2 regions of the Streptomyces sp. NPDC001532 genome follow, and region 1 is predicted to be linked to the other one. Evidence: riboswitches for the same ligand, from Rfam matches in the RefSeq annotation. Region 1 holds a riboswitch; the other holds the start of a gene.
The links. A riboswitch is a leader RNA that binds a small molecule or an ion and turns the genes downstream of it on or off. The one in region 1 is predicted to bind S-adenosylmethionine.
Positions count from the first base shown of each region.

Region 2: it holds a riboswitch for S-adenosylmethionine, as region 1 does, so the genes downstream of both, ABT232_RS25455 (aminotransferase class V-fold PLP-dependent enzyme) here and thrC (threonine synthase) in region 1, are expected to answer to the same signal.

Region 1 is NZ_JBEPAL010000028.1:95,618-107,649, forward strand. It holds gene ABT232_RS24570 (carbohydrate-binding protein) at 1-491, shown strand, start outside; gene ABT232_RS24575 (1-phosphofructokinase family hexose kinase) at 508-1,437, opposite strand; gene nagA (N-acetylglucosamine-6-phosphate deacetylase) at 1,562-2,692, opposite strand; gene ABT232_RS24585 (ROK family protein) at 2,761-3,705, opposite strand; gene ABT232_RS24590 (extracellular solute-binding protein) at 3,852-5,093, shown strand; gene ABT232_RS24595 (DUF3263 domain-containing protein) at 5,127-5,360, shown strand; gene otsB (trehalose-phosphatase) at 5,403-6,248, shown strand; gene ABT232_RS24605 (alpha,alpha-trehalose-phosphate synthase (UDP-forming)) at 6,236-7,633, opposite strand; gene ABT232_RS24610 (glucosyl-3-phosphoglycerate synthase) at 7,704-8,648, opposite strand; SAM riboswitch class I at 8,816-8,970, shown strand; gene thrC (threonine synthase) at 8,989-10,281, shown strand; gene ABT232_RS24620 (MoaD/ThiS family protein) at 10,324-10,602, shown strand; gene ABT232_RS24625 (cold-shock protein) at 10,992-11,195, shown strand; gene groL (chaperonin GroEL) at 11,509-12,032, shown strand, end outside.
Region 2 is NZ_JBEPAL010000030.1:47,494-59,525, forward strand. It holds gene ABT232_RS25415 (PadR family transcriptional regulator) at 1-212, shown strand, start outside; gene ABT232_RS25420 (hypothetical protein) at 197-1,387, opposite strand; gene ABT232_RS25425 (C40 family peptidase) at 1,418-2,434, opposite strand; gene ABT232_RS25430 (NlpC/P60 family protein) at 2,671-3,705, opposite strand; gene ABT232_RS25435 (NYN domain-containing protein) at 3,915-5,258, opposite strand; gene ABT232_RS25440 (hypothetical protein) at 5,327-5,566, opposite strand; gene ABT232_RS25445 (rhomboid family intramembrane serine protease) at 5,725-6,459, shown strand; gene ABT232_RS25450 (Lrp/AsnC family transcriptional regulator) at 6,456-6,737, shown strand; gene ABT232_RS25455 (aminotransferase class V-fold PLP-dependent enzyme) at 6,833-8,200, opposite strand; SAM riboswitch class IV at 8,360-8,476, opposite strand; gene trpD (anthranilate phosphoribosyltransferase) at 8,726-9,790, opposite strand; gene qcrB (cytochrome bc1 complex cytochrome b subunit) at 9,914-11,551, opposite strand; gene qcrA (cytochrome bc1 complex Rieske iron-sulfur subunit) at 11,548-12,032, opposite strand, start outside.

The sequences.
Region 1 (12,032 bases):
CCACCGCCTCGCAGAGCGCCGAGCCCAGCCCGTCGGGCAGCGAGAGCGCGGCGAGCGAGGCGGAGCTGCCGGCCATCGACGCCAAGACGCTCCAGCTCGGCGGCGGTGCCCGCACCGCCTCCGACGTCAAGGGCGCCAAGGCGGACGGCGGCTTCTACGTGACCGGCTTCAACGCCGTCGGCGCCTCCGTCACCTGGAAGGTCGACGGCATCCCGGAGACCGGCAAGTACACGCTGTACACCGGCTACGGCGTGCCCGGCAAGGACGCCACCGCCACCCTCACGGTCAACGGCACCCCCGCCTCCACCCCCGTCGACATGAAGAACTGGGCGAAGGCGGCCGAGGGCGACTACGAGAAGGGCTGGACGCAGACGTACAACTACGTCCAGCTCAACAAGGGCACCAACACCATCACGATCTCCTGCCAGCAGGGCAACCAGTGCGACGCCAACCTCGACCAGCTGTGGCTGGTCAAGGGCTGGGTGGAGTAGCGGGCCCCGGGGCGGTTCAGGCCGCGGTGGCGTCCGCCGTCACCGCGACCCGCCCCAGCAGTTCCTCGTAGGTCCGCCGGTCGAACTCCCCGGCCACCGGGGCCAGTACCGTCGCCGCCGACAGGGCGGTCGCGCGGGCCAGGCGGTCCGGCCAGGGCAGGTGTTCCACCAGGCCCGACAGCAGGCCCGCGACCGCCGAGTCGCCCGCGCCCGTCGGATTGCCGTGCGCCCGGCGCGGCGGGGCGGAGCGCCAGCGGCCCTCCGGGGTCACCGCGAGCAGACCGTCCCGGCCGAGCGAGGCCACCACGGCACGGGCCCCGCGCCGGCGGGCGTCCTGGGTGGCGCGCAGGGGTTCGTGGGAGCCGGTCAGTTCGGCCAGTTCGTCGGCGTTCGGCTTGACGATGTCGGGGCGGGCGGCGATCGCGCGGCGCAGGGGCTCGCCGCTGGTGTCGAGGAGGACCGGGACGCCGGCCGCGCGGGCGGTGCGGATCAGTCCGGCGTAGGCGCCCACGGGGACGCCCGGCGGGAGGCTGCCGCACAGGGCCACCGCGGCGGCGGACGCCAGCAGATCCTCGTAGACCTCCTGGAAGGCGGTCCACTCGGCCGGGGTGATGACCGGGCCGGGTTCGTTGAGCTGGGTGGTGTCGCCGGTCTGCTCGTCGACGACGGCGACGGTGCGCCGGGTGGCGCCGCCGGTCGGGACGAGCGCGTCGGTCACGCCCGGTGCGGTGGTGAGCAGGTCCCGCACGGTGCGTCCGGTGCCGCCGCCCACGAAGCCGGCGACGGCCACCTGGTGGCCGAGGGCCGCCAGCACCCGGGCCACGTTGACGCCCTTGCCGCCGGGCCGCTCGGTGACGTCGGTGACCCGGTGGGTGGTGTGGGGCCGCAGGGACCGGACGCGATACGTGAGGTCGAGAGCGGTGTTCAGTGTGACCGTGAGGATCACCTGGGCCGACCTCCCCCGAGTGAATGCGCTTGTCGAGACGTTTTCCGGAGGCTCGATCATGCCAAAGAGACGGCGGTCGGCCCAGTCCCGGGACCGGCCGCCGTTCCTTCGACTCGGGGACGGATCACCCCAGTTGGGGATCGACCACCCATTCACCCCGGCGCATCACGCCCTTGAGGTCGAAGTCCGCGTCCAGCAGGACCAGGTCGGCGTCCTTGCCGGGCTCCAGGGAGCCGACGCGGTCGGACAGGCCGAGCAGCCGGGCCGGGTTGGCGGAGAGCGCGGCCACCGCGTCCTCGACCGGCAGCCGGTCGACGGTCACCGCCCGCTTGAAAGCGCGGTCAAGAGTGAGCGTGGAGCCCGCGATGGAGCCGCCCTCCACCAGCCGGGCGACGCCGTCGGCGACCTCGACCTCCAGCGGGCCGAGCATGTAGCGGCCGTCGCCGAAGCCGGCCGCGTCCATCGCGTCGGTGATGAAGGCGACCCGGTCGGCGCCCGCGTGACGGAACGCCAGTTCCAGGGCGGCCGGGTGCAGATGGGTGCCGTCGTTGATCAGCTCGACGGTGACCCGCTCGTCCTCCAGCAGGGCCGCGATCGGGCCGGGGGCGCGGTGGCCGAGGGCGGGCATCGCGTTGAAGAGGTGGGTGGCCACGGTGGCACCGGCGTCGATGGCCTCGACGGTCTGCTCGTAGCTGGCGTCGGTGTGGCCGACCGCCGCGATCACCCCGTGCTCGGCGAGCAGCCGTACGGAGTCCAGGCCGCCCGGCAGCTCGGTGGCGAGGGTGACCATCTTGGCGTGGCCGCGGGCCGCGTCGATCAGTTTGCGGACCTCCGCCGGTTCCGGGTCGCGCAGCAGCGCCTCGGAGTGGGCGCCCTTGCGGCACGGGCTGATGAACGGGCCCTCGAAGTGGATGCCGGCGATGTCGCCCTGCTCGGCCAGTTCGCTGAGGAGTCCGGCGCGCTGGGCGAGGAAGTGCATGTCGCCGGTGACGGTGGAGGCGACCAGGGTGGTGGTGCCGTGCAGCCGGTGGGTGTGGATGCCCGTCAGGACCTCGTCGACCGTGCCGGAGGTGAAGGAGGCGCCGCCGCCGCCGTGGTTGTGGAGGTCGACGAAGCCGGGGACGAGCCAGTGGCCGGTGACGTCGAGGACCTTGGCGTTCTCCGGTGCGGTGGGGGCGATCCGGGTGCCGTCGACGATCACCTGGCCGTCCTTCACCGTGCCGCCCGGAAGGACGACGTTCGCCCCGGCGAGGATCAGCGGGGCGCTGTCCGGCGCGGGCTGCGGGATGGCCGAGGCTGATCGCGCCCCTGGGTCGGCTGCCATCAGGGCGTTACCTCCGTACGGTCGGTGTGGTCGAGGAGATCCCAGGCCAGGAGCCCGGCACCGAGGCAGCCGGCCGTGTCGCCCAGGGCCGCCGGGACGATCGGCGGCAGTTTCTGGAAGGTCACGCGCTGCCGGACGGCGTCCCGCAGCGGTGTGAACAAGGTTTCCCCCGCCTCGGCGAGCCCGCCACCGATGACGATCGTGCGGGGGTCCAGCAGGGTGAGGGCGGTGACCAGGCCGTCGGCGAGCGCGTCGACGGCCTCCTGCCACACCCGGACGGCGTCCGGGTCGCCGGACGCGACGGCCTTGGCGCAGTCGGCGGCGTCCGCGCCGGGATCGCCGCTCGCCTCGGCCCAGGCCTGGCCGACCGCGGTCGCCGAGGCGTACCGCTCCAGGCAGCCGCGCTGGCCGCAGGGGCAGGGGGCGCCGCCGGGGCGGACGACGATGTGGCCGATCTCGCCGGCGGTGCCGTGCGCGCCCGCCTCCACCCGGCCGTCGATGCCGATGGCGCCGGCGATGCCGGTGCCGAGCGGCACGAACAGGAACCGGTCGGCGCCTTGTCCCGCGCCGATCCGGCCCTCGGCGAGGCCGCCGGTGCGGACGTCGTGGCCGAGGGCGACGGGGATGCCGGACAGCCGCTCGGTGAGCAGGTCGCGCAGCGGGACGTCGCGCCAGCCGAGGTTGGCGGCGTAGGCGGCGATGCCGCGCCGGTCGTCGACGATGCCGGGGACGGCGACGCCGGCGGCGAGCGCGGGGGCGCCGAGGTGCCGGGCGCCGTGGGCGCGCAGCTCGGCGGCGAAGCCGAGGACGGACTCCACGACGGCCTCGGGGCCGCGCTCGCGCCCGGTCGCCCGGCGTGCCTGGTGCAGGAGTGTCCCGTCCGCCCCGACCAGCGCGGCCTTCATCCCGGTGCCGCCCACATCGAGGGCGATGACGTGTCTCACGGGGGACAGTGTGGCCCGAGGACCCGGAAGAGGTCTAGTCCACTCGCGTGGTGTAGACCTTATTCCGGAATACGGACGGCTGGGCAGACAGCGGAACAGGGGTTGGGGTAGCGGTGCAGCGGCGCAAGGCAGGAATGATCGCGGTGATGTCCGCACTGGGCATGACGGCGGCTCTCGGCGGCTGCGGGATCACCGGCGGCTCCGACGACGTCACCCTGCGGCTGGTCGCCGCCGACTACGGCGACAGCGCGGCCAACAGCTCGAAGAAGTACTGGGCGAACCTGGTCGAGGAGTACGAGGCCGACCACCCGGACGTGCGGATCGAGGTCAGCGTCTACTCCTGGAACGACGTCGACCGCAAGGTCAAGGAGATGGTCGAGGCCGGCGACGCCCCCGACATGGCGCAGATCGGCGCCTACGCCGACTACGCGGCCGACGGCCTGCTCTACCCGGCCGACGACCTGCTCTCGATCCCCGTGCAGGCCGACTTCGCCTCCCAGCTCGCCACCGCCGGCCAGATCGACGGAGTGCAGTACGGCATGCCGTTCGCCGCCTCCACCCGCCTGCTCTTCTACAACAAGACCCTCTTCCAGAAGGCCGGCCTCACCCCGCCCACCACCTGGGACGAGCTGGCCGCCGACGCCGCGGCGCTCAAGGCCGAGGGCGTGAAGTACCCCTACGCGCTGCCGCTCGGCCAGGAGGAGGCGCAGGCCGAGACCATGCAGTGGCTGCTCAGCGGAGGCGGCGGCTACACCGACAGCAGCGGCACCTACGGCATCGACTCCCCGGAGAACGTCGAGACCTTCACCTGGCTGCGCGACGAACTCGTCGGCAAGGACCTGACCGGTCCGGTCGCACCGGGCGAACTGAACCGCGCCGACGCCTTCGCCGCGTTCGCCGACGGACAGGTGGGCATGCTCAACGGCCACCCCTCGCTGATGAAGATGGCCGCGAAGAAGGGCGTGAAGTACGGCATGGTGCCGATGCCCGGCGTCGACGGCGAGACCAACGCGACCATGGGCGTCGCCGACTGGATGCTGGCCTTCCGGCAGAACGGGCACGACGAGCAGGTCGGCGAGTTCCTCGACTTCGTCTACAGGGAGCAGAACGTCCTCGACTTCTCCCGCGAGTACGACCTGCTGCCGGTCACCACGTCCGCCTCCGAGACCATGTCCGCCGCCGCCGAGGACAGCGAGCTCCAGCCCTTCCTGAAGGAACTCCCGCTCGCCGAGCTGTACCCGGTGGGCCGCACCTCTTGGGCCCAGGTCAGCGCCGAGGTGAAGAAGCGCATCGGCCAGGCCGTCGCACCCGGCGGCAGCCCGTCCGCCGTCCTCGGCAAGCTGGAGGCCACCGCGCTCACGGCGGAGAGCGCGGCGGCCTCGCAGTAGGCGCTGTCGGTGCCGGCGGCTAGCGTTTCCGGTATGGAGCGTCGATCGCTGGAACGTCGGGAGCGGGACATCCTCGCGCTGGAGCGCCGGGGTTTCGCGGGGCCCGGTGCGAAGGAGCGGGCGATCCGCGAGGAGCTGGGGCTGGCGCCGGTGCGCTACTACCAGCTGCTCAACGCCCTGCTCGACGACCCGAGAGCACTGGAGCACGACCCGGTGACGGTGAACCGGCTGCGCCGGGTGCGCCAGGCGCGGCGGGCCGAGCGGTGAGGTGGGAGGTTCGACGCGGGCCGGTGGGGATAGGTTCGCCGTATGGGCAGCCCTGACATCTCTGCGACGGACCTTCCCGAACCCGTGACCCCGCAGGGGCGCGACGGCCTGCGGTCCCTGCTCGCGCAACCCGGCCGAGCCGTGGTCGCGCTCGACTTCGACGGCACGCTCGCCCCGATCGTCGCCGACCCCGAGCAGGCCCGCGCGCACCCCGGCGCGGTGGCCGCGCTGACCGCGCTCGCGCCGAAGGTGGCCGCCGTCGCGGTGGTCACCGGACGCCCGGCCGAGGTCGCCGTACGCTACGGCGGCTTCGCGGGCGTGCCCGGCCTGGAGCGCCTGGTCGTCCTCGGCCACTACGGCGCCGAACGCTGGGACGCCGCCAGCGGCAGGATCACCGCCCCCGACCCGCACCCCGGCGTCGCCGTGGTCCGCGCCGCGCTGCCGCGGCTGCTGGAGGGGTTCGAGGGCGCCTGGATCGAGGACAAGGGGCACGCCGTCGCCGTGCACACCCGCCGCGCCGCCGACCCGCAGGCCGCCTTCGACGCGCTGCGCGCCCCGCTCGCCGACCTCGCCACCCGCAGCGGACTGATCGTCGAGCCCGGCCGTCTGGTCCTGGAGCTGCGCCCGCCGGGCATGGACAAGGGCGTGGCGCTGCGCACGTATCTGCGCGAGGTCGGCGCCGGCGCGGTCCTCTACGCCGGCGACGACCTCGGTGACCTGCCCGCCTACGCCGCCGTCGACATGCTGCGCGCCGACGGCGTGCCCGGTCTCCTCGTGTGCAGCGGCAGTGACGAGGTGACCGAGCTGCGCGAGCGCGCGGACCTGGTGGTGGACGGACCGCGGGGCGTGGTGGGACTGCTGACGGCGCTTGCGGCTCAGCTGGCCTGACCGGTCAGCGCGGTCAGCTGGTCCAGGAACCACTGGGCGGGCGGCAGCGCGGTGGCCGCGGCGGCGAGCCGCTTGGACCGCGCCGCCCGCTCCTCGGGCGGCAGGGTGAGCGCCCGGTGCAGGGCGTCCGCCGTGCCCACGATGTCGTACGGGTTCACGGTGATCGCGTCCTCGCCGAGCTCCTCGTACGCCCCGGCCTCCCTCGACAGCACCAGCGCGCAGCCCTGGTCGGAGACGACCGGCACCTCCTTCGCGACCAGGTTCATGCCGTCGCGGATGGGGTTGACCAGGGCCACGTCGGCCAGCCGGTAGGCGGCCAGGGAGCGCGCGAAGTCGTCCTTCACATGCAGCACGACCGGGGTCCAGCCCGGCGTCCCGTACTGCTCGTTGATCTCCGCCGCGAGCCGCTGCACCTCGGCCGTGTAGTCGCGGTAGACGGCGAGGTCCTGCCGGGAGGGGTAGGCGAAGGCGACGTGCACGACCCGCTCGTGCCACTCGGGGCGGTCGGCCAGCAGCTGCCGGTAGGCGAGCAGTCCGCGCACGATGTTCTTGGACAGCTCGGTGCGGTCGACCCGCACGACGGTCCGCCGGCCCTCGCCGATCTCCGCCCGCAGCGCGGTCATCCGTTCCTCGACGTCCGCCTCGTGGGAGCGCCGCCGCAGGAAGTCCGCGTCCGCGCCGAGCCCGTGCACCCCGATCCGGGTGCCGCCGAGGCCGCCGGCGAAGGCGTCGCAGCAGGCCTCGAACGCGTCCGCCCAGCGCCGGGTGAGGAAGCCGAGCCGGTCCGCGCCGAGCATGCCCCGCAGCACCGCCCGCGCGATGTCGTCGGGCAGCATCCGGAAGTACTCCGGGGGCGCCCACGGGGTGTGGGAGAAGTGGCCGATCCTGAGGTCGGGGCGGAGTTCGCGGAGCATGCCGGGGACCAGCACCAGGTGGTAGTCCTGCACGATCACGGCCGCGCCCTCGGCCGCCTCGGCCGCCAGCGCCTCGGCGAACGCCCGGTTGTACGTCTCGTACGACGCCCACTGCCGCCGGAACTCCGCGTCGAAGACCGGCTCCAGCGGCGTCTGGTACAGCATGTGGTGGACGAACCACAGCGCCGAGTTCGCGATCCCGTTGTACGCGTCCGCGTGGACGTCCGCCGGGATGTCCAGCATCCGCACGCCGTCCTCGCCGACCCCGCGGCGGACCGCCTCGCGGTCGCCGTCGCCGAGCGCGGAGCACACCCACAGCGCGTCCGCGTCCGGCCCGATCGCCGAGAGTCCCGACACCAGCCCGCCGCCGCCCCGCCGGGCGTGCAGCGAGCCGTCGTCGCGCACCTCGTAGGAGACCGGGCCACGGTTGGAGGCCACCAGTACCTGAGCAGCACCGAACGTTGAAGCCATGGTCCTCAACCTAGCCCGACCCCCAACCGCTCAAACGTACGGTTCGGCCGTATACAGGCGGCCTGGCGCGTCACGCCACCTTGCGTGCCGCGTACTCGGCGATCTCCACCATCGGCGGACGCTCCTCGGTGTCCACGGAGTACGTCCGCGGCTCGAAGCCGTCCTCCATCCGCTCGAACTGGGTCAGCGACGGCCGGATCAGATGGCCGCGGGCCAGCCGCAGCTGGGCGGTGCGGTAGATCGCCGCGGCCATCCGGCCGAGCGCCTGCCCGTCCTGGTGCCGATGCTTGCGCACCCCCACGTCGACCTGGGCGAGCGCGTCCAGGCCGACCAGGTGCAGGGAGTCCACCAGCATGCCCAGCTCCACGCCGTAGCCGACCGGGAAGGGCAGCTGCTCCAGGAGCGAGCGGCGGGCCGCGTACTCGCCGCCCAGCGGCTGCACGAACCCGGCCAGCTGCGGCCAGTGCATGTTCAGCAGCGGGCGGGCCATCAGTTCGGTGACCCGGCCGCCCTGCCCGGCGGCGCCGCCCAGCGGGCGGTCGTACATCGCCTTCACCAGGTCCACGTCGGGGTCGGTCAGCAGCGGGCCGACGATCCCGGAGACGAAGTCCGACGAGAACTCCTTGAGGTCCGCGTCGATGAAGCAGACGATGTCGCCGCGGGTCACGAGCAGCGAGCGCCACAGCACCTCGCCCTTGCCGGGCACGGCGGGCAGGTGCGGCAGTATCGCGTCGCGGTGGACGACCCGGGCGCCCGCGGCGGCGGCCACCTCGGAGGTGCGGTCGGTGGATCCCGAGTCGACGACGACGATCTCGTCGACGAGCGGGACCTGCTGCATGAGGTCGTGACGGATCACGGCGACGATGTCACCGACCGTCTCCTCCTCGTTGAGCGCGGGCAGCACGACACTCACGGTCTGGCCCGTGGCGCGTCTGGCGGCCAGGATCTTGTGCAGCGGTCGATCGGTCACGGACCAGGAGCGGGTGCTCAGCCAGCGCTCGACTTCTTCCAGCACAGTGCGCGGCTCCTCTGCGTTCTGTCGGCGAGTGGTGATCGGACTGTCGTGTGATCCATCTCGCGGTTCGGACGACTATCTCAACTGTCCTGGCCTTCGGTTACAGTCTTGAACAACGCTGGTGACCATCGCATGTCGGGGGCCGCTCGCGTTCCACAACCACATACAGCTCATCCAGAGGGGCAGAGGGACACGGCCCGATGAAGCCCCGGCAACCCTCCAGCCGGTCTCGTAGATCACCGCTGATCATCACGCGAGGCTCCCGGCTAGGGAAGGTGCCAAATCCGTCTCACGGCGAAGTGCGTCGTGAGGAAGATGAGGAGAAAGGGCCTCGCCTCACATGGCTGTGCAGACTGTTGCAAGCACCACGAATTCCACTTCCACGGTAGACCTCGGCCCGGCCTCGGCGCTCTCCTGCCGCGAGTGCGGCCACCGCGTCCCGCTCGGCCCGGTCTTCGCCTGCGAGGAGTGTTTCGGCCCGCTGGAGATCGCCTACGACTTCTCGGCCCACGACGCCGAGGAACTGCGTAAGCGCATCGAGGCGGGACCCGCGAACATCTGGCGGTACGCGCCGCTGCTGCCCGTCCCGGCGGACGTGGCCGACAAGCCGAACATCAACCCCGGCTGGACCAAGCTCGTCGAGGCCGACAACCTCGCCCGCGAGCTGGGCGTCGAGCCCGGCAAGCTGTTCGTGAAGGACGACTCCGGCAACCCGACGCACTCCTTCAAGGACCGCGTGGTCGCCCAGGCCCTGGAGGCCGCCCGCGCCTTCGGCTTCACCACCCTCTCCTGCTCCTCCACCGGCAACCTGGCCGGCGCCGTCGGCGCCGCCGCCGCCCGCGCCGGCTTCCGCTCCTGCGTGTTCATCCCGCACGACCTGGAGCAGGGCAAGGTCGTCATGGCTGCGGTCTACGGCGGCGAGCTGGTCGGCATCGAGGGCAACTACGACGATGTGAACCGCTTCTGCTCCGAGCTGATCGGCGACCCGGCCGGCGAGGGCTGGGGCTTCGTCAACGTCAACCTGCGGCCGTACTACGCCGAGGGCTCCAAGACGCTGGCGTACGAGATCTGCGAGCAGCTCGGCTGGAAGCTGCCCGACCAGCTCGTGGTGCCGATCGCCTCCGGCTCCCAGCTCACCAAGATCGACAAGGGCCTGCAGGAGCTGATCAAGCTCGGGCTCGTCGAGGACAAGCCGTACAAGATCTTCGGCGCCCAGGCCGAGGGCTGCTCCCCGGTGTCCACCGCCTTCAAGGCGGGCCACGACGTCGTCCGCCCGCAGAAGCCGGACACCATCGCCAAGTCGCTGGCCATCGGCAACCCGGCGGACGGGCCGTACGTGCTGGACATCGCGCGGCGCACCGGCGGCGCGGTGGAGGACGTCACCGACGAGCAGATCGTCGACGCCATCAAACTGCTGGCGCGCACGGAGGGCATCTTCGCGGAGACCGCCGGCGGTGTGACGGTGGGCGTGACGCGCAAGCTGATCGAGAGCGGTGCGCTGGACCCCTCGCTCACGACCGTCGTGCTCAACACCGGCGACGGGCTCAAGACCCTCGACGCGGTGGCCGGTACGGGGCTCACCGCGACGATCCGCCCGAACCTCGAGTCCTTCCGCGAGGCTGGTCTCGTCTAGCTCCGCCGCGCCCAGGCACGTCATCCCACCGGAGGTTTTCTCGTGAGCGTCACCGTCCGCATCCCCACCATCCTGCGCACCTACACCGGTGGCCGCGCCGAGGTCTCCGCCGAGGGCGCGAACCTCGCCGAGGTCATCTCGGACCTGGAGAAGAACCACACCGGCATCGCCGCGCGGGTGCTGGACGACCAGGGCAAGCTGCGCCGGTTCGTCAACGTGTACGTCAACGACGACGACGTCCGGTTCGAGCAGGGCCTGGAGACCGCCACGCCGGACGGCGCGGGCGTGTCGATCATCCCGGCCGTGGCCGGCGGGTGCTGACGTCACACACCGTTCTTCGGATTGCCCCCTCCGTGAGAGAAACGGAGGGGGCAATTCAGTGTGATTGAGCGCGGTACAGTTGGGGAACCCGGTCTGCTTTCCGCGATGTGACTGCGATGAGAAGCAGCCAAAATCAGCGGCCTTTTTGCGCCTTTCGCTCCTTTTGCCGGGCCCGAATTGCCCAGAGCTCGGGTGAATTCTCCGTAAATGCGCGATCGATGCTGCCCGGATTTCTCGTCCGATTGACCTGTTGCAGACGGCAGTTGGACAGATACATTCAGCCGCGGTCGACGCGTTCCGGCGCACGCCCCCAATGACTGGGGGGTGAGGTCTGACCCGGATCCGCGAAGTGCGGATCTGTGCAAGGGCCAGTAATAGGGGAGTTAGGCATGGCTCAGGGCACCGTCAAGTGGTTCAACGCGGAGAAGGGGTACGGCTTCATCGCGGTCGACGGTGGTGCGGACGTCTTCGTCCACTACAGCGCGATCCAGATGGACGGGTACCGCACCCTGGAAGAGGGCCAGCGGGTCGAGTTCGAGATCTCGCAGGGCCAGAAGGGCCCGCAGGCCGACATGGTTCGCGTCACCGCCTGAACAGTCAGTTCGTTTCGCCCGAAGGGCTCGCACCGCACGCCGGTGCGAGCCCTTCGGCGTGTCCCGGGCCGGCCCCCCGGCGGCTGTTCGCCCACCGCTGACTGGCCTCCGTACCCCGAGAGGCGCTTGCACTCGAAGGGGGCGAGTGCTAATCATTGCGTTAGCACTCTGAAGGTGAGAGTGACAACGAAGGACCGGGTCGGTGAGGCCGCAGGCCGTGTGGGGCAAGGAACCACGAGGCAGGCAGGCCGTCCGTCGCGGGCGCGGGCGCGGTCCGAAGGAATCACCCCCAGTCCTGGAGGGACCACTTCACATGGCCAAGATCATCGCGTTCGACGAGGAGGCGCGGCGCGGCCTCGAGCGCGGCATGAACCAGCTCGCGGACGCCGTGAAGGTGACGCTCGGCCCCAAGGGCCGCAACGTCGTCCTCGAGAAGAAGTGGGGCGCCCCCACGATCACCAACGATGGTGTCTCCATCGCCAAGGAGATCGAGCTCGAGGACCCGTACGAGAAGATCGGCGCCGAGCTGGTCAAGGAAGTCGCCAAGAAGACGGACGACGTCGCCGGTGACGGTACGACCACGGCCACCGTTCTCGCCCAGGCGCTCGTCCGCGAGGGTCTGCGCAACGTAGCCGCCGGCGCCAACCCGATGGCCCTCAAGCGCGGTATCGAGAAGGCCGTCGAGGCCGTCTCCGGTGCGCTGCTCGACCAGGCCAAGGAGGTCGAGACCAAGGAGCAGATCGCCTCCACGGCCTCCATCTCCGCCGCCGACACCCAGATCGGCGAGCTGATCGCCGAGGCCATGGACAAGGTCGGCAAGGAAGGCGTCATCACCGT
Region 2 (12,032 bases), on a different contig from region 1:
CGGTGCTGCGCCGGCGGCTGGATTTCCTCCAGACCCCGGCGAGCTTCTTCTACCGCGCGGGCGAGCCGGTGCGGGCCGAGCAGGCGGGCGACCTGTTCCGCGAGGGCCTGCTGCGGGTGGCCCGGGCGACCGGCGAGGCGGAACGCGGCTGGCTCAGGGAGGCCATCGCACAGCTGGACGGCACGGCGGACCCGGCTCAGCCGCCGAACTGATCCCGCAGATACTCCCGCCAGAGCCCGGTGAACTCCTCCGGCCCGGTCCCCAGCACCTCGTCCAGCGCCTCCTCGACCGCCCCGGCCCGCTCCTGGTGCGCGCCGACGGCCCGGTAGAACGCGCCGAGCCGCTCCTCGCCCCAGCGGTCCGCGATGAGCCGGCAGGCCATCCAGCCGCCCTCGTAGGCCCGTGCCAGTGCGTTCGCGTCCCCGGTGAACCCGAAGTCCGCGTCGGCGGGCAGCCCGGCCGGCGGCCGCCCCTCGGCCACCGCGCGCGCCAGCTCGGGCGCGGCCTGCTCCGGCAGTCGTCCGGTGTCCCGGTAGCCGACCCAGTCCGCGTAGCCCTCCGACAGCCACAGCGGGGTCGCGGCGTTGGTGTGGACGCGGGTGGCGACATGGGTGGCCTCGTGGGTCAGCACGACCTGCCGGCCGACGGGTCCGAGCACGCCGTAGGCGTCCGGGTTGACGATGATCCGGTCGGCGGGCGCGCTGCCCGCCCCGGTCTCCCCGGTGGTGACCGCGGCGATGCCCCGGTAGGAGGAGGCGGGCGAGCCCAGCAGAGCCGCCATGCCGTCCAGCGACTTCGGTACGAGGATCACGAGCCGGCGGCTCCAGGCGGTGCCCCAGGCGTCGGACACCGCGGGTACCGCGCGGTCCGCGAGCCCGGCGAAGGTCCGCAGTTCGTCGCGGGACCGGCCGACCCCCAGCACCAGGCTGTCCGCGCCGCGCACCGCGGTCACCGTGCCCTGGTCCCACAGTTGCTCGGCGGCCTCGCGCGCGGGCCGGTCGGAGACGACCGACCACCGCCCGGCGGCGTCACGGGCGAGGCCCAGGGTGCGGCCGGCGGTGACGGGAGCGGCGTCGTACCCGGAGACGCGGTAGCTCAGCTCGGCCTCGGCGGTGGCCCGGTCACCCGCGCGGTCCAGGGACTTCAGCCGGTACGACCAGTCCGCGAGCGGCACCGCGCGCAACCGGTCGAAGCCGGCGCTCGTGCCCGTCGTCCGGTGGGCCGCCGCGTCGTGGTCGAGTACGGCGGCCGCGCGCCGGTCCAGCAGCCGCTGCACCTCGGCCCGCGCGCTGTCGGCCGCGGGCCGTCCTCCGCATCCCACCAGGGCGACGAGCAGCAGGCACAGCGCCATCAGCAAGGGCCCTGACGCCCGCCTTCGAATCGCCACCTTCCCGAGGGTAAGGCCGCCCGGCCCGGTTCAGACCCGGGTGACCGCCGAGACCGGCATCATCCCGACCGGGTCGTAGCGCACCGGCGCCCCCGGATAGGGCGCGTGGATGACCTGGCCGTTGCCCACGTACATGCCGACATGGCTGGCGTCGGAGCGGTAGGTGACCAGGTCGCCGGGCTGGGCCTGGGAGAGCGGCACCTGCCGGCCGGCCACCCGCTGCCCCTGCGAGGTGCGCGGCAGGGCCACCCCGGCCTGCGCGTACGACCACTGCATCAGGCCGGAGCAGTCGAAGCCGGCCGGTCCGGCGGCGCCCCACACGTACGGCTTGCCGAGCGCCGAGCGGGCGGCGGCGACCGCGGCGGCGGCGCGGCCGGAGGCGGGGGCGGCGTCCCCGAGGTCGGGCATGTCCTGGCGGCCGGAGCGCGAGGCCCGGTCGTAGGCGGCGCGTTCGGCGTCGGGGAGGGAGTTGAGCAGTCGCCGGGCCTTGGCGAGCTTGCGCTCCACGGACCGCTTGTGGGAGGCGACGGCCTTGCGGCTCTTCTCCAGTTCGCCGAGCTTCTCGGCGGCCTCCGCGCGCTCCTGGGCGAGTTCGCGCATCGCCGACTGGAGGTCCGTCAGCCGTCCGGCCTGGTGGGCGCTGATCCGGTCGAGGACGGAGGCCTTGTCGAGGTAGTCGTCCGGGTCCTCGGAGAACAGCAGGGCCAGTGACGGGTCGAGGCCGCCGGAGCGGTACTGGGCGCCGGCCAGCGAACCCAGCGCGCCCCGCATGTCGTTGATGCGCTCCTGCTGCCGGGCGATCCGGTCCTGGGCCCGGCTCACCTGGCCGCGCAGCGAGTCGGCGCGTTCGTCGGCCTTGTTGTAGGCCTCGGTGGCCTTCTCGGCCTCCGCGTAGAGGCGGTCCACCTCGGCGCGGGTGTCGTCGTGCGGTGCGGCCAGGGCCGGCACCGCGCCGAGCGCGGCCGCCGCGGCCGACAGCAGAGAGACCGCGACACTTGCGCCCCGGTCGAGACCGGACGACGGTGCCTGTCGGCGATGGGACCCCACGAGAAGCCGCGCTCCTTCCACTGGCGGACAGGAAGAACCCCCGGCGGCGGGCAGTGCCCGGCGGAGGGGGAAACGCGGCAGACAGTAACGCCGTGACACGGTGACGGCCAAAGACCTCGGCGACCACATACGGTGACGCCCCGCCGCTGACGCAGGTCATCGGCGGGGCGCGAGGTCAGAACCCGTCCCGGTGATTCGCCCGTTCGGGGGGCGTGGTGTCCCGATCTTGGAACGGATCAGATCCGGACGCCGAACTGGAACGGCATGTTGTTGATCGACTCGTAGCGCACGACGGTGCCGGTGCGCGGGGCGTGCAGCACCTGGCCGTTGCCCGCGTAGAAGCCGACGTGGTGCAGGTCGCCGTAGAAGATGACCAGGTCGCCGACCTTGAGGTCGGACTGGCTGTAGATCCTCGTGCCGTAGTTGGCCTGGGCCTGCGAGGTGCGGGGGATGCCGACGCCGGCCTGGGCGAAGGCCCAGGAGGTCAGGCCCGAGCAGTCGAAGGAGGACGGGCCGGAGGCGCCGTAGACGTACGGCGAGCCGATCTTGCTCTGGGCGGCCTGGAAGGCGGCCAGCGCCCGGCCGGAGGCGGGGGCGGTGCTGCCGAGGTCCACGCGGTCGGAGGCGGAGCGGCTGGCACGCTGCTCCTCCTCGGCCAGCGCCGCCTTCTCCTGCGCGGTGAGGGTGTTGAGGAGCTTCTGCGCCTCGGCGAGCTTGGTCTGGACTTCCTTCTTCTTCTTGCCCAGTTCGGTGCGGGTGGAGGAGAGGTCCTTCAGCTTCTCGGAGGCCTCGGAGCGCTGCTGGGCGAGCTCGCGCTGCTTCTCCTGGATCTCCTTGAGCGCCTCGACCTGCTGGCCGCTCAACTGGTCGAGCGTGGAGGCCTTGTCGAGGTAGTCGTCCGGGTCGGCGGAGAGGAAGAGCTGGAGCGACGGGTCGATGCCGCCCGAGCGGTACTGGGCGCTGGCCATCGAACCCAGGCCGTTGCGCAGCTCGTTGACCTCTTCCTGGCCACGGGCGACGTTGTCCTGGATGGTGGAGATCTCCTTCTGGAGCTTCTCCTGCTTCTCCTTGGCCCCGTTGTACTTCTCGGTGGCCTGCTCCGCCTGCTCGTAGAGCTTGTCGACCTTGGCCTTGACCTCGTCCTTGCTCGGCTTCTCGCTCGGTGCCGCTTGGGCGGCCTGGGAGCCGAGGGCGACGGCAGCTGCGGCTGCGGTGGTCAGCACGGTCACACGGGCGCGACTGGGCTGCTTGGGTCGACGATGGGACGCCACGGAGGTGAACTCCTTCTTCTGAGTGATCACCCGCTCGGAGGTTCGAGGCTCGACCCTAGTGACCTTCTTGTGATCATTCAAATCCTCACGAGAAAAATCTCGTCACACCCTGCATTCTTTACACATAACTCACGTGCCGTGATACCGGGTTGACACTACGTCGCGCGACAGAACCGCCAATTCGGGCGACAGGCCTCGTACATCGACCTTCAGGACAGTCGCTTGAGAAGTACCGCGGAAGCCACCGGTCGGGCACCGGCCCGCGCCACCCCGTCCGCGACCTCGCGGTCGGTGGAGGCGACGATGACCGGGCGGCCCGGCGGCTCGGCGCGCACCAGCTGACGGATCAGCTCGTCGGCGGTGATCCCCGGCTTGGAGAACAGCACCCGCACCCCGCGCGGCGGCGCCAGCAGCACCGGCGCGGCCAGCTCGGCCCCGTCGAAGACACAGGTGACCTCGGCGCCGGTCTGCGCGGCGAGCTGCGAGAGCTGGCCGAGCAGCCTGAGCCGCTGCTTCTCCAGCGGCATCTGGGGATAGCCGGTCTTGGTGACGTTGTAGCCGTCGACGACCAGGTGCGCCTGCGGCAGCGCGAGCAACTGGTCGAGGATCGCCGGGTCGTTCTCGGACAGGGCGCGCGCGGCGATGTCCTTCGGGGTCATGCGTCCCGGTTCGACCGCGTCCACCGTCTCGGCGGGGCGCACCGACACCGGCGGCAGGGCGAGTTCGCGGCGCAGTCCCTGGGTGGCGTCGAGCAGGGTGTCCAGCAGCAGCCGCACCCGCATGTCCTCCACGCTGCGTCCCTCGCGGGCGGCCCGGCGGGTGGCCTCCAGGGCCGCCTCGGCCTCACCGAGCCGCGCCTTGAGCCGCCGCACCTCGCTCTCGGCGGAGGACACCTGGGCGTGCCCCTCGGCGCGTACGGTCTCCATCTCGCCGCGCACCTTGCGCAGCGCCGCCTCGCCGCGCTTGACGTCGCTGAGCGCGGCACGCAGCTTGCGGTGAAGCGATTCCGCTTCCTTGCGGGCGCCGTCGAGCTCCCCGCGCAGCCGCTCGGTCTCGGCGCGGGTGTGCTCGCGGGCCGCTTCGAGTTCGGCGCGCAGCCGCTCCAGTTCGGCCCGGCTCTCCTCGTCGGCGCGCTCGGCGTCGGCGCGCTGGGCCTCCTCGCCGGCGGCGGTCACCAGCTTGACCCAGCCGGCGGGCCGCAGCACATAGGCCGCGGCCGCCACGTCGAGCGGGTCCGCGGCCGGTGGCGGCGAGCCGGAGTCGAGGGCGCCGGCCAGTTCCGGCTGGGCCTCTCTCAGCTTCTCGCCGATGCGCTGCCGGAACAGCGGATCGGTCTCCAGCGCCGCGGCCATCGCGTTGCCCGCGAACTTGGCCCGGCGGTTCGGAGCGAACCGCGCGTACTGCCGCAGCTGGGCGGGCAGTTCCGCGACGGTCAGTCCGCCGAAGCCGTCCGAGACGATCTGCACGACCCGGCGGCGCACCCCTTCGGGCAGCGGACGGTCGAGCACCTCAGCGGCGCCGTCGCCCGGCCCCCCGCCTTGTGTCTCCACCATCCGTCACACCCCAATGCCTCTACGGGACCCCCGCGAGGGGATCGCGTCTGCGGGCCCCGCCTCCATCGTCAGGAGCCGGCGCCCGGCCTGTCCACGAGTTCCACCTGGTCCACCGCGTTGCACCAGCGGCAGCGCACCGACTCGATGGTCTCACTGACCACCTCGCGCTCCTCGACCTTCGGCTCACCGGCCAGATCGAGGTGGACGTACTCGACTACCTTCGACGAGCGCGTCACGTCGAAGCGGGTGAGATTGCCGCAGAGGGTGCAGCGCCACCGCGTCGTGGCGGTCGGCAGGGGAACCGTCATCGTGACCTGTTCGCTTTCCTTCTAGTGTCCGTGACACGCCGGTCTTCCCGCGGCGTGTGGCTCGTAACCCTACGGCCTGCCGGGTACCGGGCGCCCGGGTGTCCACGGCGGCGAGGCGGTCTGTGCGGTTGCGTCCGGTTACGTCATGCTCTGTATTCATGATCAGCAACTGGATCCCGCCGACGGGCCGCACCCGCCGCCGGTCGTCGGCGCCGGTGACCTACGCACTGATCGCCCTGTGCTGCCTGGTCTTCCTGATCGGCCCCGCCTCGGGTCTCAGTCCGGCGTACGGCACCGGCGACGAACTGCTCGCCGCGCAGCGGGCCTATTTCCGGCGCTGGGGAGTGGTGCCCGCAGAACTGTTCGAAGGGTCCCCCCGAGCCGCCCTGACCCCGGTCACGGCGCTGTTCGTGCACGGCAGCTGGGTGCACCTGCTCGGCAACATGCTTTTCCTCTACGTCTTCGGGGTGATGACCGAGGAGCGGATGGGCCGAGTGCAGTTCATCCTCTTCTACCTGGGCTGCGGCTACCTCGCCCTGCTGGGGTACGCGGCCGCCAACTCCGACTCCCCGCAGTCGCTGGTGGGGGCCTCCGGGGCGATCTCGGCGGTCCTCGGCGCGTTCCTCTTCCTCTTCCCCCGGGCGCGCGTCACCAGTCTTCTGCCGTTCCTGCTCTTCCTGCCGCTGCGGTTCCCCGCCTGGCTCGTGCTGCCCTTCTGGGCGGCCCTGCAGTGGCTGGCGGCGGGCCGGGCCACCGAGGGGCCCGGCGTGGCCTACCTGGCGCACCTGGTGGGCTTCGCGCTGGGCCTGCTCTACGCGTGGGCCCGGTTCGGACCTGCGGCTAGAGTGAGGGCCGCCCCAGCTCCGGCACCCGAGGGAGAGAACCAGCCGTGATCACCGCGATCGTCCTGATCAAGACCAGCGTGGACCGGATCCCCGAGATCGCCGAGTCGATCGCCGCGCTGGAGAACGTCAGCGAGGTCTTCTCCGTGACCGGCACCTACGACCTGATCGCGATGGTCCGGGTCAAGGAGCACGAGGAACTGGCGGAGGTCATCCCGGGCCGCATCAGCAAGATCCCCGGCGTCGAGGGCACCGACACCCACGTGGCGTTCCGCACCTACTCCCAGCACGACCTGGAGGCGGCGTTCTCCATCGGCCTGGACAACTGAGCGGGCGCCCCGGCACCGACCGGGATCCCGCCCGCTCCGGGACGCGGCCGGGCGCGCCCCGCGGCTGATCCCGCTGGGCGCGCCCGGCCGGCGGCTCACGCGGAGGTGTCCGGCACGCAGCGCCCCTCCTCGGTGCGGTAGCTCCAGCGGGCGCCGTCCCGCACCAGTTCGCGCACCGCGCCCAGGAACCGCTCCACGTGCTCGTCCGGGGTGCCCGCGCCGAAGCTGACCCGGATGGCGTTCAGGGACTTCTCGCCGGGCGCGGCCTCGGGGGCGCCGCACTCGCCCTGCGTCTGCGGGTCGCTGCCCAGCAGGGTGCGCACCAGCGGGTGGGCGCAGAACAGGCCGTCGCGCACCCCGATGCCGTACTCCGCGGAGAGCGCGGCGGCGAAGTGGGAGCTGTTCCAGCCCTCGACGACGAAGGAGATCACCCCGACGCGCGGGGCGTCGTCGCCGAACAGGGAGAGCACGCGCACCTCGGGCACCTCGGCGAGGCCGGTGCGGACCTTCTCGACCAGGTACTGCTCGCGGGCGACCAGGGAGTCGAAGCCGGCCTCGGTGAGGGCCTTGCAGGCGGAGGCGATCGAGTAGGCGCCGATGACGTTCGGGGAGCCGGCCTCGTGGCGGGCCGCGGTCTCGTGCCACTCCACGTCCACGCCGCCGTCATCGCGCCGGGAGACCTTGCGGCTGGCGCCGCCGCCCGCGAGGTACGGCTCGGCCTCGCGCAGCCAGTCGGCACGGCCCGCGAGGACACCGGAGCCGAAGGGGGCGTACAGCTTGTGGCCGGAGAAGGCCACCCAGTCGACGTCCAGGTCGCGCACCGACACCGGGTGGTGGGGCGCGAGCTGAGCGGCGTCCAGCACGATCCGGGCGCCGTGCGCGTGCGCCGCCGCGGCCAGCTCCCGCACCGGCCACAGCTCGCCGGTGACGTTGGAGGCGCCGGTCACGCACACCAGGGCCGGGCCGTGGGGCTCGCGGTCGGCGAGGGCGCGCTCCAGGGTGGCCACCGCCTCGGCCGGGGTGCGCGGCGCGTCGAGGTAGGTGACCTCGGCGTTCTTCCAGGGCAGCAGGGAGGCGTGGTGCTCGGTCTCGAAGACGAAGACCCGGCAGTCGGCGGGCAGCGCGGCGGCGAGCAGGTTGAGCGAGTCGGTGGTGGACCGGGTGAAGACGACCTGGTCGGCCTCGCGGCAGTCGAGGAACTCGGCGACGGTCCTCCGGGCGTTCTCGAAGAGGTCGGTGGACAGCTGGGAGAGGTAGCCGGCTCCGCGGTGCACGCTGCCGTAGTACGGCGCGTAGGCGGCGACGTCGTCCCAGACCCGCTGGAGCGCCGGCGCGCTGGCGGCGTAGTCCAGCGCGGCGTAGGCGACCTCGCCGCCGGTGACCAGCGGGACGGTGACATCTCGTCCCAGAACGGGCAGCGGGGCACAAACGGACTGGTCGGCGGCAGCGGTGGAGACAGACATGACGGAACTCCCGTGAAGGCATACGGAGATCACCGCGCGAGCGGCACGCTCGAGCGCGGAGAAAAGGAAAGGGGATGCGGAGGCGGGGCTCTGCGGCCCTATCGCATTCGCTTGCTCACGGAAGGCTCCTCGACGACCAGGACCCCTGGTGGTGCGAGGGGTCCGCGCTTGCCGTGTGCCTTGCTGCCCACGGCCTGGTCTTCACCCGGGGCACCCCGCCACGGACGGAGGGTTGCCGGACAGTCGGCCGGGGCCTCATGACTGTCACTCATGACCTGGTACAGGAACGTACGCGAAATGATCGTCGTCCCGCAACCCGTGTCCGGATCGCGGGACGACTCGAGGGGAGCCGGGAGTTCGCCCCTAGGGGGTGTCTCGTCGATCAGGCCGGACCAGCGAGCGGCGTCCGGTGCCGTGCATCGCAAGGCGGAGGAGGGCGGCATGGCGGAGCCATGGCAACCGACGACAACGCGGCGAGGCGCGGCACCAGACGCCGGGAGCCCGGCATGATCGGCGAGACGACCCCTAGGCGTGGCTCGCGGCGATCCAGCGCTCCAGGGCCCGCTTCGCCGCGCCCGTGTCGATGGACTCGGCCGCCTTCGCCATCCCGGCGCGGATCTGCTCGGCCAGCGGGGCGTCGGTCGGGTCCAGGGCGACCAGCGCGGCCGCCGAGTTGAGCAGCACCGCGTCCCTGACCGGCCCGGTCTCGCCGTCCAGCAGGCGCCGGGCGACCTCGGCGTTGTAGGCGGCGTCGGCGCCGCGCAGCGCCTCCACCGGGACCAGCTCGATGCCGACGTCGCGCGGGTCGAAGGACTCCTCGGCGACCTTGCCGTGGCGCACCACCCAGACCCGGGAGGTGGCCGTGGTGGTCAGCTCGTCCAGCCCGTCGTCGCCGCGGAACACCAGCGCCGAGTTGCCGCGTTCGGCCAGCACGCCCGCGACGATCGGCGCCATCCGCGGGTCCGCCACTCCCACCGCCTGCGCCTTCACCCGCGCCGGGTTGGTCAGCGGACCGAGGATGTTGAACGTCGTCCGGATGCCCAACTGGCCGCGGGCAGCGGCCACATGACGCAGTGCCGGGTGGAACTTCACCGCGAAGCAGAAGGTGATGCCGGCCTCCTCGGCGACCTCGGCCACCCGCTTCGGCGTCAGCTCCAGATTGACGCCCAGCTTCTCCAGCACGTCGGAGGCGCCGGAGGCCGAGGAGGCGGCCCGGTTGCCGTGCTTGACGACCTTGGCGCCGGTGCCGGCCACGACGATGGAGGACATGGTGGAGATGTTCACCGTCTTGGCGCCGTCGCCGCCGGTGCCGACGATGTCGACGGTGGCGCCGGGCACCTCGATCACGTTGGCATGCGCGTACATCGTGCGGACCAGGCCGGTGATCTCCGCCACCGTCTCGCCCTTGGCGCGCAGCGCCACCGCGAAGCCGGCGATCTGCGCGTCGGTCGCCTCGCCGCGCATGATCCGGTCCATCGCCCAGGCCGTGTCGTCGGCGCTCTGGTCCCGGCCCTCCAGCAGACCGTTCAGCACCACGGGCCAGGAACGGCCCGCCGCGGTGTCGCCTCCAGCGGGGGTCACAGCGCTCATCAGCCGCTCCTGATCGTCGTAGAACACGTTGTGGGCCCAGCCTATCCAGCCACGGGCACGGCGAAGGGCCCCCGTCCGAACACCGGACGGGGGCCCTTCAGCGTGGCGTGGCGAACGCAGCGATCAGTGGTGGCCGTGGCCGCTCGTGATCTCCTTGTACTCCTCGACGGTCGGCTTGGGGATCTGGGAGTCCTCACCGAAGTACGCCTTGCTGAGCTTGGCGCGCATCTTCTCGGAGCCCTTCACCTTGCGCTCGACGCCGTTCTCGTCGACCGTCGGGCCGATCTCGGCCGGCTGGTACTGCTCGTGCGCCGTGAGGGTGTACAGGGCCTCCTGGCTGAGCGGCTCGTGCACCTCGATGAACTCACCGTGCGGCAGGCGCTTGATGGTGCCGGTCTCGCGACCGTGCAGCACCTTGTCCTTGTCCCGGCGCTGGAGGCCGAGGCAGATCCGCTTGGTGACGATGAAGGCGATGACCGGTCCGGCGAAGAAGCCGATCCGCACGAACCACGTCACGTCGTTGATCGACAGGTGGAAGTGCGTGGCGACGATGTCGTTGCCACCGCCGATCAGCATGATCATGTAGCCGGTCACCCAGGCGACACCGAAGGCCGTACGGGTCGGGGCGTTGCGCGGGCGGTCCAGGATGTGGTGCTCGCGCTTGTCGCCGGTGATCCACGACTCGATGAACGGGTAGAGCGCGATCACCGCGAGGAAGATGCCGAAGAGCACCAGCGGGATGAACACGCCCAGGACCAGCGTGTGGCCCCAGAAGTTGACCTCCCAGCCCGGCATGGCGCGGATCAGGCCCTCGGCGAAGCCCATGTACCAGTCGGGCTGGGCGCCCGTGGACACCTGGTCCGGACGGTACGGGCCGAGGACCCAGATCGGGTTCACCGAGGCGATGCCCGCGATGGCCGCGATCACACCGAAGACCAGGAAGAAGAAGCCTCCGGCCTTGGCCATGTAGACCGGCAGCAGCGGCATGCCGACCACGTTCTTGTTGGTCTTGCCGGGGCCCGCGAACTGCGTGTGCTTGTGGTAGAAGACCAGGATCAGGTGCGCCACCACGAGACCGAGCATGATGCCCGGCAGCAGCAGGATGTGGATCGAGTAGAACCGCGCCACGAAGTCGGTGCCGGGGAACTCCCCGCCGAACAGGAACATCGAGATGTACGTGCCGACGATCGGCACGGACAGGATCGCGCCCTGCGTGAAGCGGACACCGGTGCCGGAGAGCAGGTCGTCCGGGAGCGAGTAGCCGGTGAAGCCGGTGAACATGCCCAGGACGAACAGCAGGAAGCCGAACAGCCAGTTGATCTCACGCGGCTTGCGGAACGCGCCGGTGAAGAAGACGCGCATCATGTGCACGAACATGCCGGCGAGGAAGATGATCGCCGCCCAGTGGTGGATCTGCCGGATGAGCAGACCGCCGCGCACGTCGAAGCTGATGTCCAGGGTGGAGGCGAACGCCTCCGACATCAGCTGGCCCTGGAGCGGGACGTAGCTGCCGTGGTACTCCACCTCGTTCATCGACGGGTGGAAGAACAGCGTCAGATACACACCCGTGAGGATGATGATCAGGAAGCTGTAGAGGCAGACCTCACCCAGCATGAACGACCAGTGGTCGGGGAAGATCTTGCGCATGTTGGCCTTGGCCAGGGAGTAGATCCCCAGCCGGCCGTCGGCCCAGTCGGCGACGCGTTCGCCGGCCGGCGCCTTCCCGCGCGAACGGGACTCGGTGGTCTCTGAAGTGCTCATCCGCGCTCCCAGAATGCAGGACCGACGGGCTCCTCGAAGTCGCCGAGCGCCTGGAGGTAACCCTCGTCGTTCACGCCGATGCGCAGCTGCGGCAGGGCGTGGCCGGCGGGGCCGAAGATGACCCGGGCGCCGTCGGACAGGTCGAAGGTGGACTGGTGGCAGGGGCAGAGCACGTGGTGCGTCTGCTGCTCGTACAGGGAGATCGGGCAACCGACGTGGGTGCAGATCTTCGAGTAGGCCACGATGCCCTCGTGCGACCACTCGAGCTCCTGCTTGTCCTTGATGTCGGACGGCTCGAGCCGGACGACCATCAGGGCAGCCTTGGCGATCTCGTTCTGGAAGTCGTGGTCGTGCTCCTCCAGGCCCTCGGGCATGGCGAAGGTGAGCGAGCCGACAGCGACGTCCGAGGGACGCAGCGGCTCGTTCGTGTTCATGTTGACCAGCAGCTTGCCCTTGGACCACAGGGTGTGACGCAGCTTGT